Regions from separate parts of the Brachybacterium sp. AOP24-D1-21 genome, predicted to be linked through region 2. Evidence: riboswitches for the same ligand, from Rfam matches in the RefSeq annotation. Region 2 holds a riboswitch; the other holds the start of a gene.

Region 1 (9,071 bases), on a different contig from region 2:
CGGGCGCACGGGCCGCACGCTCTCCGGCGGTGGGCTCCGTCGAGCCGGACTCGACCGGCACGGCACCCTCGCCCGGCACGGGGGTTGGGTCCGTCGTGCCCACGGGCACGTCCTGATCGGGCATGGGGCGGTCGCTGTCGCTCACCTGATGTGGCTCCTCGCAGTCCAGGGTCCCTCGGTCGGGAGAGCGCCGAGGGTGGTTCAGCAGACCAGGCGGACGGGACCGCCGACTCTTCGCACAGGCGGCCCACTGATGCCCGCGCGCGTGCGCGCGTGAGACATCCGTAGGCCACGGCGATCGAGCCGACAGCATCGAGTCCACGAGGACGTCGGAGGACGTCGGCCGAACCTCCCTGATTCTAGCGGAAATCGTCTCCTGAACCTATTCTCATGGCCAGTTCTGTGGACAACGTGACCCGGAACGGCCCTCAGATGGCCTGGAACCCCCTCGATTTCGACATCAACCTCCGTGGGACGGGGTCCCGTACCCCTCCCCGGGTCCTGTCGCGGCACAGGGGCGCCTGGCGTGCTCGCACCAGACGCCCCGATAGCCTCGGGCTCGCGGGAGCTCCCCTCAGCCTCGCGGGAGCTCCGAGGAGGCTCCGGCGCCGCTCCCGTTCAGCTCTCTCAGCACGCTCGCGGTGATCAGAGCAGCGGCCACCGCCTCGTAGCCCTTGTCCTCGCGCGAGTCCGCAAGCCCCGCCCGATCGAGCGCCTGCTCCTCGTCGTCGCAGGTCAGGAGGCCGAATCCGATCGGCACGCCGTGATCCAGGGCGACCCGGTTCAGGCCGTCCGTCGCCGCGGAGCACACATACTCGAAGTGCGGGGTGCCGCCGCGGATCACGACGCCGAGCGCCACGACCGCGTCGTGCTCGCGGGCCAGGGCGTCCGCGATCACCGGCAGCTCGAAGGAGCCGGGGGCGCGCACGACGGTCGGGGCGGTGATGCCGGCTTCGGCGGCGCCTCGCAGAGCGCCGGCGAGCAGTCCGTCCATGACCTGCTCATGCCAGGACGCCGCGACGATCGCGAGCCGGGTGGTGGGCTGGTGGGGGACCTGGGTGGTGGGGCTTCCGTGGCCGCTCATGCGGTCTCTCCTTCGAGGTGGGTGGTGGGGAGGTCGGGGAGATCGCGGAGGCGATGTCCCAGTCGGTCCCGCTTGGTGGTCAGATAGGTGAGGTTCTCAGGGGTCGGATGGGTGGTGAGGTCGGTGGTGCCGGCGACCTCGACGCCCCCGCCCACCAGGGCGTGGGCCTTCTCGGGGTTGTGGGTGAGCAGCTCGACGGCGCGCACCCCGAGGTGGGCGAGGATGCCGGGGACCGCGGCGAAGGAGCGGGCGTCCACCGGCAGGCCGAGGTCGAGGTTCGCGTCGACGGTGTCCCGCCCTGCGTCCTGCAGGGCGTAGGCGCGCAGCTTCTCGACCAGGCCGATGCCGCGGCCCTCATGGCCGCGCAGCAGGATCAGCACCCCTCGCCCGGCCGCGTCGATGCGGGCCAGGGACTCCTGCAGCTGGGGACCGCAGTCGCAGCGGCGGGAGCCGAAGACATCCCCGGTGACGCATTCGGAGTGCACCCGGGTGAGCACCGGGCCACCGGCGGTGACGTCTCCGCGCACCAGCACCAGGTGCTCGGCGGTGCCCTCGCGCACGGCGAGCGCCTGGAAGGTGCCGTGAGGGGTGGGCAGCGGGACCGGCGCCGTGATCTCGAGGGCCGGCTGATCCTCCCGCCTGCGGTATGCGGCGAGGTGCTCGATCGAGATCATCGCCAGGCCGTGCTCGTCGGCGAACTCGCGCAGGGCGGGGCCGCGCATCATCTCGCCGTCGTCGTGGACGAGCTCGACGATCATCCCCACCGCGGGCAGGCCGGCGAGGCGGGTGAGGTCGACGGCCGCCTCGGTGTGGCCGCGACGTTCGAGCACGCCGCCGGGCTTCGCGCGCAGAGGGAGCACGTGACCGGGACGGATGAGGTCTCCGGGCACGGTGTCCGCTCCGGCGAGGACCCGGAGGGTGCGGGCACGGTCGGAGGCGCTGATGCCGGTGGTCACGCCCTCGCTAGCGTCGACGCTCACGGTGTAGGCGGTGCGCAGCGGGTCGGCGTTCTCCCGCACCATGAGCGGCAGCTCGAGGGCGTCGGCCCGCTCTCCGCTCATCGGGGCGCACAGCAGACCGCTCGAGTGGCGCACGGCGAAGCCGATCAGGGCGGGGGTCGCGGCGGAGGCGGCCAGGATCAGGTCGCCCTCGTTCTCGCGGTCCTCGTCGTCGACGACGACCACGGCGTGACCGGCGGCGATCGCGGCGATCGCCTCCTCGACGGGATCCAGGCGCAGGGCGGTCATCGGGTCTCCTCAGTGGTGGGCAGCAGGCTTGCGGTGAGCTTCTCGACGTACTTCGCCAGCACGTCCACCTCGAGGTTCACGCGGTCGCCGACGTCGCGGCCACCGAGGGTGGTGCGGGCGAGGGTCTCGGGGACCAGGCCGATCGTGACCTGGTCTCCCTCGATCTCGGCGACGGTGAGGCTCACGCCGTCCACGGCGAGGGAGCCCTTCGCCACGACGTAACGCGCCAGACCGGCAGGCAGCGCGAGGTGCAGCAGGGTGGTCCCCTCCGCCTCCTCACGCCCGCTGACCTCGCCGACGCCGTCGACGTGGCCCTGCACGATGTGGCCGTCCAGGCGGCCGCCCGCCCGCACGCATCGCTCGAGATTCACGCGGTGCCCGGGCGCGAGGTCGCCGAGGGAGGTCGCGGCGAGGGTGGTGGAGATGACGTCCGCGCTCCAGAGCTCGCCCTCGTGCGCGGTCACGGTCAGGCAGCAGCCGTTCACGGCGATCGAGTCGCCGAGGGCGATGCCGTCGAGCACGTGCGGGGAACGGATCTGCAGGCGGGTGGGATCGGCGCCCGGGGTGAGCGACTCGACGGTGCCGAGCTCTTCGATGATGCCGGTGAACATGAGGGTCCTTCCAGGTCAGGCGGGATGGGTAAGGCGGTGGGGACCAGACAGTGGGGATCAGACGGTGCGAATCTGACGGTGCGGTTCAGGCGATGCGGTTCAGGTGTCGCACGTCAGACGGCGCTAGTTGGCTGGTGGAGAGGGCCGGATGCGGGGGCGGAGGGTGAGGCGCAGATCCGTCGGCCCCTCCGGTGAGGGCAGCGGAGAGACGTCGACCAGGTCGAGGTCGAGCCGGTCGGTGAGGGTGGTGATGGAGAGGTCCGCGACGGCGGGGCGGCCGGCCCCGAGCAGCGTCGGGGCGAGGTGGAGGATCAGCTCATCCACCAGGCCCTCCCGCAGGAAGGCGGCCGCGAGGATGGGCCCTCCTTCGAGCAGCACATGCCGGGCACCGCGATCGAACAGCTCCGCGAGGGCGGCCGACGGGTCGCGGGTGAGCAGCCGGATCTCCTCGCCGGCACCGTCGATGGCGGGCAGCGTGGGCGCCTCGCCGATGCCCATCACGGCCCGCAGCGGCTGTCGCGGATGCAGTGTCCCGTCGGGCCGACGGGCCGTGAGGGCTGGGTGGTCGATCCGGGCCGTGCCGGTGCCCACCAGCACGGTGTCGCAGGTGGTGCGCAGGAGGTGGACCTCTTCGCGGGCTGCCGGGCCGGTGATCCACTGGCTGGTGCCGTCGGCGGCGGCCGCGCGGCCATCGAGGGTGAGGGCGATCTTGGCGGTGACCAGGGGACGCTCGTGCCGCAGTCCGTGTTCCCAGCCTCGGTTGAGGGCTGCCGCAGCGCCGGCGAGATCGTCCGGTACGTCGAGCACGACGTCGATCCCGGCCTCGCGCAGGCGCTGGATGCCGCCGCTCGCAACGGGGTTCGGATCGCGGCGGGCGATGATCACCCGGTGGATGCCGGCCTCGATCAGCGCCTCGGCGCAGGGGCCGGTGCGGCCCACATGGTTGCAGGGCTCGAGGGTGACCACGGCGGTCGCACCGGTCACGGGGACGGTCGCGCGGGAGAGGGCGTCGGCCTCGGCGTGCGGGGTGCCGGCGCCTCGATGGTGACCCTCGGCGAGGACCTCTCCGGCGGGGCTCAGCAGCACACAGCCCACTCGGGGGTTCGGGCCCAGGGGCACCGCGGGATCGGCCGCGATCTCGAGGGCTCGGCGCAGCGCCTGCCGCTCGGCATCCTCCAGCATGGTCTCTCCTCCCGTCCGCTGCTCGCGGTCCCGGAGGGAGAGGAAGGGTGTCCGGAGACGACGTCACCCAGGGGTCACCGTACGGCGCACCGAGGTGCGCGATGGCGGATCGCCCGGGGACATCGTTCGCGTGCGCTTCCCATCCGGACTCTTACCGTCGGTCCAGGAGTTTCACCTGGTCAGCCGAGGGCCAGAGGCCATCGGGTCGCGGACTATCACCGCCGGCTCGGAATTTCACCGACCCCAGTGCACGCGAGCTTCATCAGCTCGTCAGGAGCCACCGTAGCAGGGCGCCGCCGGGAGATGACGGGGCGTGAACTGCGCATCACATCAGCCGGGACATCGTCCCCGTCCCTCACAGCATGTCGATCAGGCACTGCCTCATCCGCTGATCTCCTGCCGTTCGTCCCTCACAGCACGTCGATCAGCCGTAGGTGTCCCGGGGGCCGCGCCAGGTCACGGTGCGGCGGCCCTTCTTCCAGGTGCGCTCGGCCGCGGCGGGACCGGTCACCTTCAGCTCGGAGATCACATGGGAGCCCACATGCTCCTCGATCGTGGTGATCAGCTGGGGAGTGAGCATCCGCAGCTGCGAGGCCCAGGCAGAGGAGGACGCGCTGACCACCAGCACACCGTCGTCGAGGGACACCGGGCGGCAGTGGGTGGCGAGCCGTTCGCCGACGATCTCGTCCCACTCCTCGAGCACCCGCCCGGCGTTCATCCCCGCATTCCAGCCGAGGTTTCCCAGCACCTTCTTCAGCACGTTCTCGATCCCCTGCGGATCGCGCGGGTCGGGCCGGGATCCAGAATAGCCTGGGGCCCGGCCGGAACGGTCTCGCACGTCCCTGGCCTGCGTCTTCGCGGAGATGGGGAACAGTCCGCGGTCCCGAGCCGCGGCCCGAGAGCGGTTCACCGTGCGCCGGGCGAGCTCGAAGGGATCCTGCGGGGTGGGAAGCTGCGGCGGATCGAAGAGCACCTCGACGGCAGCGCCAGAGCGGCTCGCATAATCGTCGGCGGTGTGGTCGTCGGCGTCGTACGGATCGAACGAGCGGATGCTCGGCTCGAATCCAGATGCACGATCCGGCTCGTGGTCCGGCATCCGGCGGACCTCCGGGCGGTCACGACCCGGCCGGGTCGCGGACTGATCCGCCGCAGATCGCCGCGCGGGCGGAGGCGTGGATCCGCGCTCAGTCTCGGCGGCTGAGCTGTTCCCGCCGGACCAGGTGCCCAGGTCATAGGGGTTCGCGAGGCGGGGACGGGCAGTTCCGTCACCGCGGCCAGCACCGCCTTTTCGGCTCGTTCCACCGGCACGGCCCGTCACAGCCCGCCGCCGTTCTGACGTGGCACTGCCTCTCCCAGGCTCACCTCGACCACGTGGATCTCGCCGTCCAGAGAATCTGGGATGTCGGAATCGTTGGCGGTGGTGATCAGCACCTGGGAGGCACCGGTGACGATCCGACCCAGCCGCTCGCGGCGATAGGCGTCGAGCTCGCTGAACACGTCATCGAGGATCAGGATCGGCTCGCCGTCACCGAGATCCCCTTCCTCGAGACGCAGCAGATCGTAGGAGGCCAGCCTCAGGGCGAGGGCGAGCGACCAGGACTCGCCATGGCTCGCATAGCCCTTGGCCGGGAACTCGTGCAACCGGATCTCCATGTCGTCGCGGTGGGGTCCGGTGAGGGTGGCCCCGCGATCGATCTCCTCGTCGTGCCGGGCGGCGAGCATCTCCAGCATCCGGTCGTGGATCTCGCGCGTGGCGGGGAGGGTGCCCGGCAGGGTGCCCAGGCCGTCGAGCACCTCGGAGCGGTAGAGGATGTCCGCCGGGGAACTGACCTCGCCCCGCTGATCAGGAGGGAGATCCAGCGCCTGGTCTGCGCCTTCGTCGGTGGCGACGCGCAGGTACGAGTAGCCGAGGTGGGGGCGCAGGCGGTTGACCAGATGGAGGCGGGCGCGCAGCAGCTCCGCGCCATGGCGGGCGAGCTGCTGGTCCCAGACCTCGAGGGTCGAGGCAGCGGTGTCTGCGGGATCCAGCCCGCCGACGCTGCGGCCGCTTCCGCCGCGGCGCATCGACCGCATCTGCTTGAGCAGGTTGCCGCGCTGTTTGAGCACCCGGTCGTAATCGGCCTTGACCGAGGCGTAGCGCGGGGCGATGACGAACAGCAGCTCATCGAGGAATCGGCGGCGGCCTTCGGGATCGGCCTTCACCAGGCCCAGGTCCTCGGGGGCGAAGAGCACCGCCCGGACCTCGCCGAGCAGATCGCGCAGGCGGGAGATGTTCTGTCCCTGCCGCCGTGCCCGGTTGGACTTGCCTGGCGTGATCTCGAGGTCGATCTGGAGCGGCCGACCCGCACGCAGGAAACTCGCACGGATGATCGCGGTGCTCTCGCCGCGGTGGACGAGGGCGGCGTCGTGCGGGACCCGATGGCTGGACAGGGTCGCGAGGTACCACAGGGCCTCGACGATGTTGGTCTTGCCCTGCCCGTTCTTCCCCACCAGCACGGTGATGCCGGGCTGAACCGGCAGGGAGAGCCGCTGGTAGGAGCGGTAATCGGTGAGTTCGAGCGAGGTCAGCTGCACGGAGGGAGCACTCCCTCCCTCAGATCCGCATCGGCATGATCAGGTACTTGTACGAGTTGTCGGGCTCACCCTCGAGGGAGTCCTGACCGGTCATCACGGAGGGCTTGATCGAGTCGGTGAAGGTGAGCCGGGCGAACTCGGTGCCCAGGGCGCCGAGGCCGTCGAGCAGGAACCCGGAGTTGAAGCCGACCACGAGGTCCTCGCCCTGGAGATGCGCCTCGAGCACCTCGCTGGCCTGGGCGTCGTCGCCGGCGCCGGCCTCAAGGGCGACCTGGCCCTCGGTGAAGGACAGCCGCACGGGGGTGTTCCGCTCGGCGACCAGGGAGACGCGCTTGACCGCGTCGATCAGGCTGCCGGTGGAGACCACGGCGGTGATCGCCGAGGTGTCCGGGAACAGGCGACGCACGGGCGGGTAATCGCCGTCGACCAGCGTGGAGGTGGTGCGACGACCGCCGGCCTCGAAACCGATGAGGTTGGCCGAGGAGTCATCGGACAGTGCGATCTCGACGCTGCCGCCGGTGGAGAGCGAGCGTGCCACCTCGTGGAGGGTGCGGCCTCGGACCAGGGCGGTGAGCTCGGTGCTGGGGGTCGACGGGTTCCAGGTCAGCTCGCGCAATGCCAGGCGGTAGCGGTCGGTGGACATCAGCGTCATCGTCTCGCCGGAGATCTCGACCTTCACGCCGGTCAGCAGCGGGAGGGTGTCGTCCTTCGAAGCCGCGACGGTGACCTGCGAGATCGCCTCGGCGAACACGTCCGCCGCGACGGAGCCGGCCACCGGGGGCATGCTCGGCAGCTGCGGGTACTCCTCGACGGGGAGGGTCGCCAGGGCGAAGCGGGCGCTGCCGCAGCGGACCTGGAGCTTGGTCCCCTCGAGCGCGATGGAGACGTCCTTGTTCGGCAGGGCCCGGACGATGTCGGAGAGCATCCGTCCCTGGACGAGCACCTCACCGGGCTGCTCGATCTCGGCCTCGAGCCGGATCTGGGCGCTGACCTCGTAGTCGAAGGTCGAGAACTGCAGTTCGCCGCCGGCTTCGGCAACGATCCGCACCCCCTGCAGGATCGGCATCGCCGGACGGACGGGGAGGGTACGGGTGGCCCAGGAGACGGCGTCGCCGAGGACGCCGCGATCGAGGTGGAACTTCACCGTTGCCACTCCTTCGCAGTGGTCGAATGACGGAATCAGATCGACCGCGTCATGTGCCGCGGCCGAACCGAGCACAGCGTATCGGTTCCTGAGGACTCTCGCCGACACACCGGGAAGGATCCTTGACTTCCATGGTCACCGGACCCCGCTTCAGCCGTGGTGAGAACATCTGCTCGCGCACTCATCCCGCCGTGTTCCCCGGGAGCCGACCCCTCCTGGTCCCGGCTTCCTGTCGTTCCCCAGCACCCAGAATCACAGGCTCTGCGGTCGCTCCCGAGCAGCCCTCCCCGTCCACATCCCCGTCGAGCAAGTACTTACAGTCCTCTTCTTCACGACTGTGGATCTGGTGGATAACCGTCATCACTGCAGGTCACTACGATCTCCATCGGCGTGGACGGATCGTTGAGGAGTGTCAGCGCGTCGTGCGTCGGCTGTGCATGGAGGCACTGATCGAGGGAATTCTTGTCATTCGCCCGTGCACATCGGCTCCTGCAGGAACAGCTGTAGTTCCACAGTTTCCACAGAGTTATCCACAATTGGGGAGAACTCCGTGCTGACCTGCTCTGTTCTTCTCCGGGCCCAGCTGCCCGCTCCGAGCGGGCGCCGCCTCACTGACGAGACGCGGAGCTCGAGCTCTTGATGCGGGCGGTGAGCTCGGTGACCTGGTTGAAGATCGCCCGACGCTCCTTCATCAGCTCGCTGATCTTCTTGTTCGCGTGCATCACAGTGGTGTGGTCGCGGCCACCGAACTCGTCACCGATGCGGATCAGCGGCATATCTGTGAGCTCTCGGCACAGGTACATTCCGATCTGGCGGGCTGAGACCAGGCGGCGGGAGCGACCGGTGCCCACGATCTCCTCGACGGACAGGCCGAAGTAGGTCGCCGTCTGGACGATGATCGTCGACGCGGTGATCTGCGCACCGTCATCGTGGGAGAGCAGATCCTTCAGCACGGTCTCGGCGAGGGTGACGTCCATCGGCTGCCGTGAGAGGGAGTGCAGCGCCTGCACCCTAATCAGCGCCCCCTCCAGCTCACGGATGTTGGTGGCGATGTGCGAGGCGATGTATTCGAGCACGTCATGGGGCACTTCCCCAGTGTTCTCCTGCGCGACCTTCTTGCGCAGGATGGCAATCCTGGTCTCGAGGTCCGGTGGCTGAACGTCGGTCATCAGGCCCATCTCGAAGCGCGAGCGCATGCGGTCCTCGAACCCGCCCAGCTCCTTCGGCGG
Region 2 (9,071 bases):
CCGGGGACGCAGCACGATCGAGGCACGGCTCTCCCCCGGCTGCTGATCCGCTGCGGGGGTGCTCATCGGCGTCTCAGATGCGGCAGGCCTGGATCGCGGTGACCAGGATCGCGCGGGCCCCGGCGTCGTAGAGGTCATCCATCATGCGGTGGGCGGAGCGGGTGTCCACCATCGCGCGCACCGCGGACCACTCCCCGCCGTGCAGCGGGGAGACCGTCGGAGACTGCAGGCCGGGGGTGATCTCGACGGCGCGCTCGAGCAGGGCCGTGGGGATGTCGTAGTCGAGCATCACGTACTCGCGCGCCACCAGCACCCCGCGGATGCGTCGCGCGAGGACCTCGAGGGAGTGGGTGCCGTCCTCGTCGAGCTCGAGCCCGGGGCGGGAGAAGAGGACCGCTTCGCTGGTCATGATCGCCTCGCCGAAGGGCTCGAGGCCCGCCTGGCGGAGCGTGCTGCCGGTCTCGACGACATCGGCGATCACATCCGCGACCCCGAGCCGGATCGAGGATTCGACGGCCCCGTCGAGGTGCACCACCTCGGCGGTGACGCCGCGCTCGGCGAGGTAGTCCTCGACGAGGTTCTCGTAGCTGGTGGCGATGCGGGCGCCCTGCAGCTCCGAGGCGTCGCGGCGGGTTCCCGCTGGCGCGGCGAAGCGGAAGGTCGACCGCGCGAAGCCCAGCGGCAGGATCTCATCGGCCGGGGTGCGGGAGTCCAGCAGCATGTCCTGGCCGGTGATGCCGACGTCCACCGTGCCGGAGCCCACGTACACCGCGATGTCCCGCGGGCGCAGGTGGAACAGCTCGACGCCGTTCTCCTCGTCGACCACGACGAGCTCCTTGGCCGTGCCGCGGCGCCGGTAGCCGGCCTCCTGGAGCAGATCGGCGGCGGGATCGGACAGGGCGCCCTTGTTGGGGACGGCGATGCGGAGCACGGATCCTCCTCGGCCGCCGCGGCGGCCACGAGTGGGGGTGGGACGGAGAGGAACAGGATGGAGGCGGCGAGACGCTGCAAGCCCGGAGGATGCGGAGGCAACGGCGGAAGAGCCGGAGACCGCGGGACCGGGTGCGAACCTTCGACCGCAGACCGGCGCGGGTCGGAGCTGGTGGGTCAGAGCTGTCGGTAGACGTCTTCGAGCGAGATGCCCTTGGCGATCATCATCACCTGCACGTGATAGAGCAGCTGGCTGATCTCCATGGCGGCGTCCTCATCGGTCTCGTGCTCGCAGGCCATCCACACCTCGGCGGCCTCTTCGACGATCTTCTTGCCGATCTGATGGACCCCGCCATCGAGTTCGCGGACGGTGCCCGACCCCTCAGGTCGGGTACGGGCCTTCTCAGTCAGCTCGGCGAACAGTGCCTCGAAATCCTTCACGCCGACAGGATACGCGTTCCGGCAGGTGGCCCGTTCAGAGGACCACCTGCTGGAAGGCGAGTCACTCCTTGCGCACCGTGGGATCGAGATGGGCGGTCTCCACCGTCACCCGCGTCTCCTCCACCTGGCGGCGGCTGCGCACACCCCACCAGACGAAGAACCCCGTCAGGGTGAAGGCTCCGTAGAAGAGATACATGAATGCGCTCGCGTAGTACCCGGCATCGAGCAGCAGCGGGACGCCGACGATGTCGACCGCGACCCAGATCAGCCAGAACTCGACCCAGCCCTTGGCCATCCCGAAGGTCGCCAGCAGGCTGCCCATGAAGATCCAGGCGTCAGCCCAGACCGGCTCATAGGAGCCGAGCATCCGGAACAGGGGGGTCAGCGCTGCGGTGCCGCCCACTAGCGCGACCAGCAGCAGGACGCGAGTCCCCCAGGAGGCCCACTCGGGCTCCACTGCGGTGCCGCCGTCGTGCTTCGCCTGCCGCCACCGCTGCCAGCCGTAGATGCTGGTGGCGATGAACATCACCTGGCGTCCGGCCTGCCCCAGCAGGTCCACGGAGTTCGGGTTGCCGAACACCGAGCCCATGAACACCGTCAGCAGCAGCACATTGCCGACGATGCCGATGGGCCAGGCCCATACCTTCCGTCGCATGCCGCCGAGGGCGCTGAGCAGTCCGAAGACGTTGCCGAGCACCTCTCGCAGGAGTAGGAACTGTCCGCCCGCGAAATCGATTCGCGCGTCGAAGAGCCACTGCAGAAAATCCATGTCGGTCCTTTCGCCGTCGGATGCAGTGGCTCCGGGGGAAAAGGGTTCCGGCATGGCGCCAGCGCGCGCCGAGGGCGCCCTGGGACATGCAGGACGTGCGCCTCTCATCCAGGCTGTACTGTCGGCGCCGGAATTTCACCGGCTCCACCGCCGAAGCGGGTCGCGGACTATCACCGCCGGCTCGGAATTTCACCGACCCCGGAGCACGTCACTGGTCGTGACCAGATCATCCTAGACCGTCGGCCCCGCCACCGGAGAGCGCATGAACGCAGGTGACGGGGCGGGGGACACGGTGGAGGCGACCGCGCTGATCAGCAGGAGGCGCAGCCGCAGGTCAGTGGGCGGCGTGGCGCAGGTCAGGGGGCGGCGCAGCCGCAGGTCAGTGGGCGGCGTGGCCCCGGGCAAGTTCGCGCAGGGCAGAGATCTCAGCGGCCGCATCCTGGGCCCGATAGATCGCAGACCCCGCCACGAAGACGTTCGCCCCGGCCTCCGCGCAGCGCTCGATGGTCTCCCGGCTGACCCCGCCGTCGACCTGGATCGACACCTCGAGGTTGGCCCCGCTGATCGCCGCGCGCGCCCGACGGATCTTGGGGAGCATGGTGTCCAGGAAGCTCTGGCCGCCGAAGCCGGGCTCGACGGTCATGATCAGCAGCATGTCGAACTCGCCGATGATGTCGAGGATCGGCTCGACCGCGGAAGCAGGTCGAAGGCCGACGCCGACCTGCACGTTCTTCCTGCGCAGGTCACGGGCGAGCTTGACCGGGGCCCGGGCGGCCTCCAGGTGGAAGGTGACGGACGCGGCACCGGCCTCCGCATAGGCGGGAGCCTCGGTGTCGGCGTCGGCGATCATCAGGTGCGCATCGACCGGGATCGTGCTGCGCTCGACGATCTGCTCGACCATCGAGGGACCGAAGGTCAGGTTCGGCACGAAATGGTTGTCCATCACATCGACGTGGACGCTGTCGGCGCTGGAGATCTTGTCGAGCTCGCTGCCGATGCTCATGAAGTCGGCGTTGAGGATGCTGGGGTGGATGTAGTGGCCGTCGGTCGAGTACGGGGTGATCATGCCGTCGGGAGTCCTTCCTCGGTGGGGGCGGGCTGCTTGCGCAGCAGGTGGATGTACATCGCATCGGTGCCGTGGACGTGGGGCCACAGCTGGACCGCGGGGCCCTCGCCCAGCTCGACGTCCTGCCGGACTGCGGGGAGCATCCCGGCGCGCACCGCGTCGCGCGCGTCGAGCTGCTCGATGTCGTCGCGCCGCTTGAGCACGTCGGCGACGATCAGGCGGGTCTCGGCCAGGTGCGGGGAGCAGGTCACATAGGCCACCACTCCCCCGGGCGCGGCGGCGTCCAGGGCCGAGGTGAGCAGCCCGCGCTGGATCCCGCCCAGCTGGCCGATGTCGGCGGGGGTGCGGCGCCAGCGGGCTTCGGGGCGGCGCCGCAGGGCACCGAGCCCGGAGCAGGGGACGTCGGCGAGGACGCGGGAGAAGCGGCCGGGCAGCTCGCTGCCGATGGTGGTGCCGTCGGCGGTGCGGGTGGTGATCTCGCAGCCGGCCTCCTGCAAGGTGGCCACGGCCCGGTTGACGAGCTCGGTGCGATGCTCCTGGAGCTCGACCGCCAGCAGGTCCGCGTCGTGGCCGACGGTCAGTCCGCCCAGCAGCGCGGCCTTGCCGCCGGGGCCTGCGCAGAGGTCCAGCCAGTGGTGGTCCTCGGCGAGGACCAGGTCGTCGGCGCCGAGTGCGAGGGCGAGGGCCGCGAGCTGGCTGCCCTCGTCCTGCACGGCGACGCGGCCCTCCTTGACCGGGTCCATGCCGCCGGGGTCGCCGGAGGGCCAGGAGGCCGCGAAGATGCTCAGCCGGCCCTGGCTCGCGCCGTGGTCGATCAGCTCGTCGAGGTCGGTGAGGCCCGGTCGCATCACCAGCGAGACCGACGGTGCCGCGTTCTGGGCGGCCAGCAGTTCATCGATCTCGTCGCGGGAACGGCCGTGGCCGGCCAGGGCGTCGCTCAGGGCGCGGACCACCCAGCGCGGGTGGGAGTGCACCACGGCGAGGTGCCCGGTGGGATCCTGCTCGCGGTCGGGGGCGACCTCGAGCAGCCACTGCGGGAGGTCCTTCTCCCCGACGCGGCGCAGCACGGCGTTGGCGAAGCTCGCCGCACCGGCGCCGACCACGGAACGGGCCAGGGCCACGGTCTCGGAGGTCGCCGCGTGTGGGGCGACGCTCATGTCCAGCAGCTGGTAGGCGCCGAGCCGGATGACGTCCAGCAGCGGCGGGTCGATCTTGGCCAGTGGGCGATCCACGCAGGCGGTGATGACCGCGTCGAGCCGTCCCTGTGCGCGCAGGGAGCCGTAGAACAGCTCGGTGGTGAAGGCGGCGTCGCGGCCGGAGACGTGGTGGCTGCGCAGCAGCCGGGGCAGCACCAGGTTCGCGTAGGAGTCCTCCTCGCGCACCATCCGCAGCCCTTCGAAGGCGACCTGGCGGGAGGGGGTGGAGCGGCGTGCCCGCTCGGCCGGCCGTGACTCGGAATAGCCGCGGCGGGGGCCTCCCTGCCCGCGCGAGCCGGAGCGGGAACGGCCGTGCTGGTCGCGCTGGTCTCGCTGCGGGTTCTCGTCGCGTCGGCCGCGGTCCTGATTGCTGCGTCGGTCCTGGTTCATGCGGTGACTCCGTCCTGCGACTGGCTGGTGAATCGGGCATCGGGGGCGAGGCCCGCACCGCGGGCCCAGTCCGCGGCCCGCATCGGCCGCTTGCCGGCCGGGGCGAGGGTCGCCAGGGCGATCACCCCGGTGCCGGTGCCCACAAGCATCTGGCGCTTGGTGGCCGCGATCTGTCCGGGTGGCAGCGGAGGGTGCTCCGGGGCGCGTTCGACGCCCAGGATCTTCGTGCGGGCGCCGTCCAGCAACGTCCATGCGCCGGGCTGCGGGCTCATCCCCCGGATGTGGGCCTCGACTCGTTCGGCGGGGACCGTCCAGTCGATCTCGGCTTCGGCGGTGGTGAGCTTCGCGGCGTGGGTGGCCAGTGCATGGTCCTGGGGTGTGAGCACCGCGGTGCCGGCCTCGAGCGCGTCCAGTGCGCTCAGCAGCACGGGGGCGCCGTCGATCGCCATCCGCTCCAGCAGCTCGCCGGAGGTCTCGAACTCACCGATCAGGGTGGGTGCCGTGGCGATCAGATCCCCCGTGTCCAGTCCCTTCTCGAGGCGGAACACGCTCATGCCGGTCTCCTGCCGGCCGGAGAGCACCGCGCGCTGGGCGGGCGCCGCGCCGCGCCAGGACGGCAACAATGAGAAGTGGAGGTTCACCCACCCGTGGCGGGGGATGTCGAGAGCGGCCTGCGGGACCAGGTTCCCGTAGGCGACCACGGGCGCGGCGTCAGGGGCGAGCTCGCGGATCTGCTGCTGGACCGTCTCGTCGCGCAGCGTGGTCGGCTCGAGCACTGGGACGCCCGCCTCGAGGGCGAGGGTCTTCACCGGTGAGGGGGTGAGCCTGCGGCCGCGACCGGAGGGTGCGTCGGGTCGGGTGAGCACCCCGACGACCTCATGGTGCGAGTCGAGCAGGGTGCGCAGGGAAGGAAGTGCGGCCTCTGGGGTGCCGGCGAAGAGCAGTCGCATGATGGGTCGAGTCTACGGTGGCACCGCTGATGGCTGTCGCGAGAGCTCTCCGGGGGCGTCAGTAGACGAGCCCGAACACCCATACCGCCAGGCCCATCGTGGTGGCGGTCACCAGCACGATCCCGATCAGGTTCAGCCACAGCCCGGCCTTGGCCATCTGCGGGATCGTGACATAACCGGAGCCGTAGGCGATCGCGTTCGGGGGCGTCGCGACAGGGAGCATGAAGGCGCAGGTCGCGGCGATCGCGACGGGGATCGCGAGCAGCATCGGGTCGATCCCGGTGCCGACGGCCACGGCCGTGGCGAGCGGCAGGAAGGTCGCGGCGGTGGCAGTGTTCGAGGTCAGCTCGGTCAGGAAGAGGACGCCGGCGGCGACGACCGCCACGATCAGCACCACGGGCAGTCCGCCGACGCCCTCGGTGACCTCGCCGATCCATTCGGTCAGGCCTGAGGAGCTGAACTGTGCGGACAGGGCGAGGCCGCCGCCGAACAGCAGCAGCACGCCCCAGGGCAGCTTCGCGGCGGATTCCCAGTCGAGCAGCCTCACGCCCCGTGCCGCACCGGCTGGCAGGAGGAACAGCACCAGTCCCACCACCATCGCGATGCCGGCGTCCGAGATCCACGGATCCTCCCGGCCGAGCGCATCGGAGAGCAGCGGGATGAACACCCACGAGAGTGCGGCCAGCACGAAGACTGCCAGCACCCTGGTCTCCCCCGCGGAGATGCGGCCGAGCTTGCTGCGTTCCTGACGGATCAGCTCGGTGCCGCCGGGGATCTCGGTGATCTCGGGCTTGTACAGGACTTTCGTCAGCAGCAGCCAGGCGATGACCATGAAGACGATCGCGAGCGGCCCGCCCACCATCATCCAGCGTCCGAAGCCGATCGTGACCCCGAATTCCTGGCTCATGTGCGCCGCGAGCAGGGCGTTGGGAGGGGTGCCGATGATCGTGGCCAGGGAGCCGATGGAGGCGGCGTAGGCGATGCCGAGCATCATCGCGGTGCCGAACTTCGAGGTGACGGGGGCGACCTCGCCGTCACGTGAGCCGCCCTCGGGATCGGGATCCACTCCTTCGCCGGGTTCCTCCCCCTTCGCGACGGCGTCCTCGAGCCGCAGCTTGTTCACGAGCATCAGCACCGACAGGCCGATGGGCAGCATCATCACCGCGGTCGCGGTGTTGGAGACCCACATGGAGATGAATCCGGTGGCGACCATGAAGCCGAGGATCAGCAGCGAGGGGCTGGTGCCGATCGTCCCGACGATCGCGAGGGCGATGCGCTTGTGCAGGTTCCAGCGCTGCATGCCGAGCGCCAGCATGAACCCGCCCATGAACAGGAAGATGACGTTGTTGCCGTAGGACGCGCCGACGTCGTCGACGCCGACCTCGCTGTTGAGCACCGGGAAGACGACCAGCGGGACCAGAGCGGTGGCGGGGATCGGCAGCGCCTCGGTCATCCACCACGCGGCCATCAGCACCGCGGTCGCGGCGGTGAGCTTCGCACCGTGGGGAACGTCGGCGGGCATCAGGAAGTAGATGAGCACTGCGACGAGGAGGCCGAGGACCAGGCCGAGGCGACGCACCCGCAGGCTGCGGGCGCTGGCGGCGGGGGCCCGTTCCCCCTCGGAGAGGTCGGGCCGGTCCTCCTCCGCGGTGGCGGTCGAGTCCTGATCAGGGGCGGAGGTCATCGTCGTCCTTCCGTCTCGGCAATCCAGTGACGCCGATCACCCTACGGCGAGCGTGTTCTCCGCCGGGGAGGAACACTCAGAACACGTCAGGCGGATCCAGTCGCACGCGCAGGGAGCCCCGGGCCTTGCGGGCACTCCGGGCGGCGATGCCGGCACGCAGGGCGAGGGCGAGCTCACGGGAGCGGCCCGGCTCGATGCGCACCACCGCGCGGGCCCGGCCGGCGGCGTCGGGTCCCTCGAGATCGACCGGGCCGAAGACATCGGTGCCGTCCGGGAGCTCGACGGTCTCGAGGAATCCACGGCACGCCTCCCGGTCGCCCACGATCTCGGCGACCCGACGGAAGGGAGGCAGGTCCAGCTCGTGACGGTCCTCGAGCACCCGGTCCAGGAAGAACGAGGAGCGGTGGGCGACCAGGTCGCGGATCGCGGGGAGGGTGGAGGTGCCGACGATCAGCACCTCTCCCCCGTCGTCGGCGCAGCGCACCAGTGCGATGGCGCCCCGCCAGCGCCGCACCGCCTCGACGTCCGCATCGAAGGCGGCGCGGCCCAGCAGTGCGTCCGCATCCAGCAGCAGGCAGGCGGCGTACCGGGACCGGGGGGCCGGCTCCGCCCCGGGGGTGGCGACGATGATCGCGTGGTCCGGGACGGCATCGTCCGCGAGCGCTCCGTGCGCGCCGCCCGCCACCTTCAACGTCGCCTCGGGGAAGGCACGGTGCAGCTCCTCTGCGGTGCGGGTCGAGCCGATGACCATGGCCCGCACTTGGGTGCGGTCGCATTCGGGACAGCGGTAGCCGTCCTCCCGACGGCCGCAGACGCGGCAGTGCAGGGGTCCGCCGCGACCGCTCTGGGACAGCGGCGCCGAGCAGTGCGGGCACTGGGCGCGGGTGCGGCAGAAGGTGCACGCGATCGCCGGGGCATAGCCGGAACGCGGCACCTGCACCAGCACCGAGCCCCGCTCCAGCCCGCGCCGGATCACGCGCATCGCTTCCTGCGGCAGGCGAGAACGGCCGGAGGGGCCTTCACGTTCCCGCAAGTACTCATCCATCGCCACGATCCGCGGGCGGACGGCCGTGACCGGGCCGGGCAGCGGCTCCAGGCGCGCGAGATAGCTGAGATCCGCGAGCGCCCGCAGGGTCACGGACTCGCTCGGGCTGAGGAACAGCAGCGCGCAGCGCTCCTCGGCGGAGCGGCACTGGAGCACGGTGCGGGTGTGGGGATACGGGGCCCGCGGCTCCTCGAGCAGATCGTCCGCCTCATCCCAGCAGATCACCAGAGCGAGATCCTGCACCGGGGCGAACGCCGCGGAGCGGTTCCCGAGCACCACCCTGGTGGCGCCCCGCAGGATGCGCCGGAAGGTGCGGTAGCGCTTCTCCGGTCCTTCGGTGCCGGCGAGGATCTCGTGCTCGATGCCGCGCTCGGTGAGCACCCGGGAGAGCCGTGCGACATCTCGCTGATCGGGGGCGATCACAAGCGCCCCCTTGGCCGGATCGAGGTCCCCGATCGCGTCGGCGGCGACGTCGGTCCAGCTGTCGACGGCATCGAGGGTGAGGCTCGCACGGGGCACCGGACCCTCGGGACTGCCTGACCGGGCGAGCAGCGCGGCCAGTCCCGGATAGCGATCACCGGGTCGGGGGCGGGACGGGTG

What was found. A riboswitch is a leader RNA that binds a small molecule or an ion and turns the genes downstream of it on or off. The one in region 2 is predicted to bind FMN.
Region 1: linked by a shared signal. The riboswitch ahead of ribD (bifunctional diaminohydroxyphosphoribosylaminopyrimidine deaminase/5-amino-6-(5-phosphoribosylamino)uracil reductase RibD) and the one ahead of pnuC (nicotinamide riboside transporter PnuC) in region 2 are both predicted to bind FMN.

What each region holds. Positions count from the first base shown of each region.
Region 1 covers NZ_JBQSXX010000001.1:1,410,580-1,419,650, reverse strand. The annotation lists gene gyrB (DNA topoisomerase (ATP-hydrolyzing) subunit B) at 1-145, opposite strand, end outside; gene ribH (6,7-dimethyl-8-ribityllumazine synthase) at 575-1,084, opposite strand; gene ACT3UF_RS06360 (bifunctional 3,4-dihydroxy-2-butanone-4-phosphate synthase/GTP cyclohydrolase II) at 1,081-2,331, opposite strand; gene ACT3UF_RS06355 (riboflavin synthase) at 2,328-2,942, opposite strand; gene ribD (bifunctional diaminohydroxyphosphoribosylaminopyrimidine deaminase/5-amino-6-(5-phosphoribosylamino)uracil reductase RibD) at 3,066-4,124, opposite strand; FMN riboswitch at 4,251-4,380, opposite strand; gene ACT3UF_RS06345 (DciA family protein) at 4,549-5,220, opposite strand; gene recF (DNA replication/repair protein RecF) at 5,439-6,698, opposite strand; gene dnaN (DNA polymerase III subunit beta) at 6,718-7,842, opposite strand; gene dnaA (chromosomal replication initiator protein DnaA) at 8,451-9,071, opposite strand, start outside.
Region 2 covers NZ_JBQSXX010000002.1:879,586-888,656, reverse strand. The annotation lists gene ACT3UF_RS18755 (PH domain-containing protein) at 1-66, opposite strand, end outside; gene hisG (ATP phosphoribosyltransferase) at 74-931, opposite strand; gene ACT3UF_RS18745 (phosphoribosyl-ATP diphosphatase) at 1,108-1,371, opposite strand; gene pnuC (nicotinamide riboside transporter PnuC) at 1,433-2,140, opposite strand; FMN riboswitch at 2,233-2,350, opposite strand; gene rpe (ribulose-phosphate 3-epimerase) at 2,520-3,206, opposite strand; gene ACT3UF_RS18730 (transcription antitermination factor NusB) at 3,203-4,792, opposite strand; gene fmt (methionyl-tRNA formyltransferase) at 4,789-5,742, opposite strand; gene ACT3UF_RS18720 (SLC13 family permease) at 5,801-7,426, opposite strand; gene ACT3UF_RS18715 (primosomal protein N') at 7,503-9,071, opposite strand, start outside.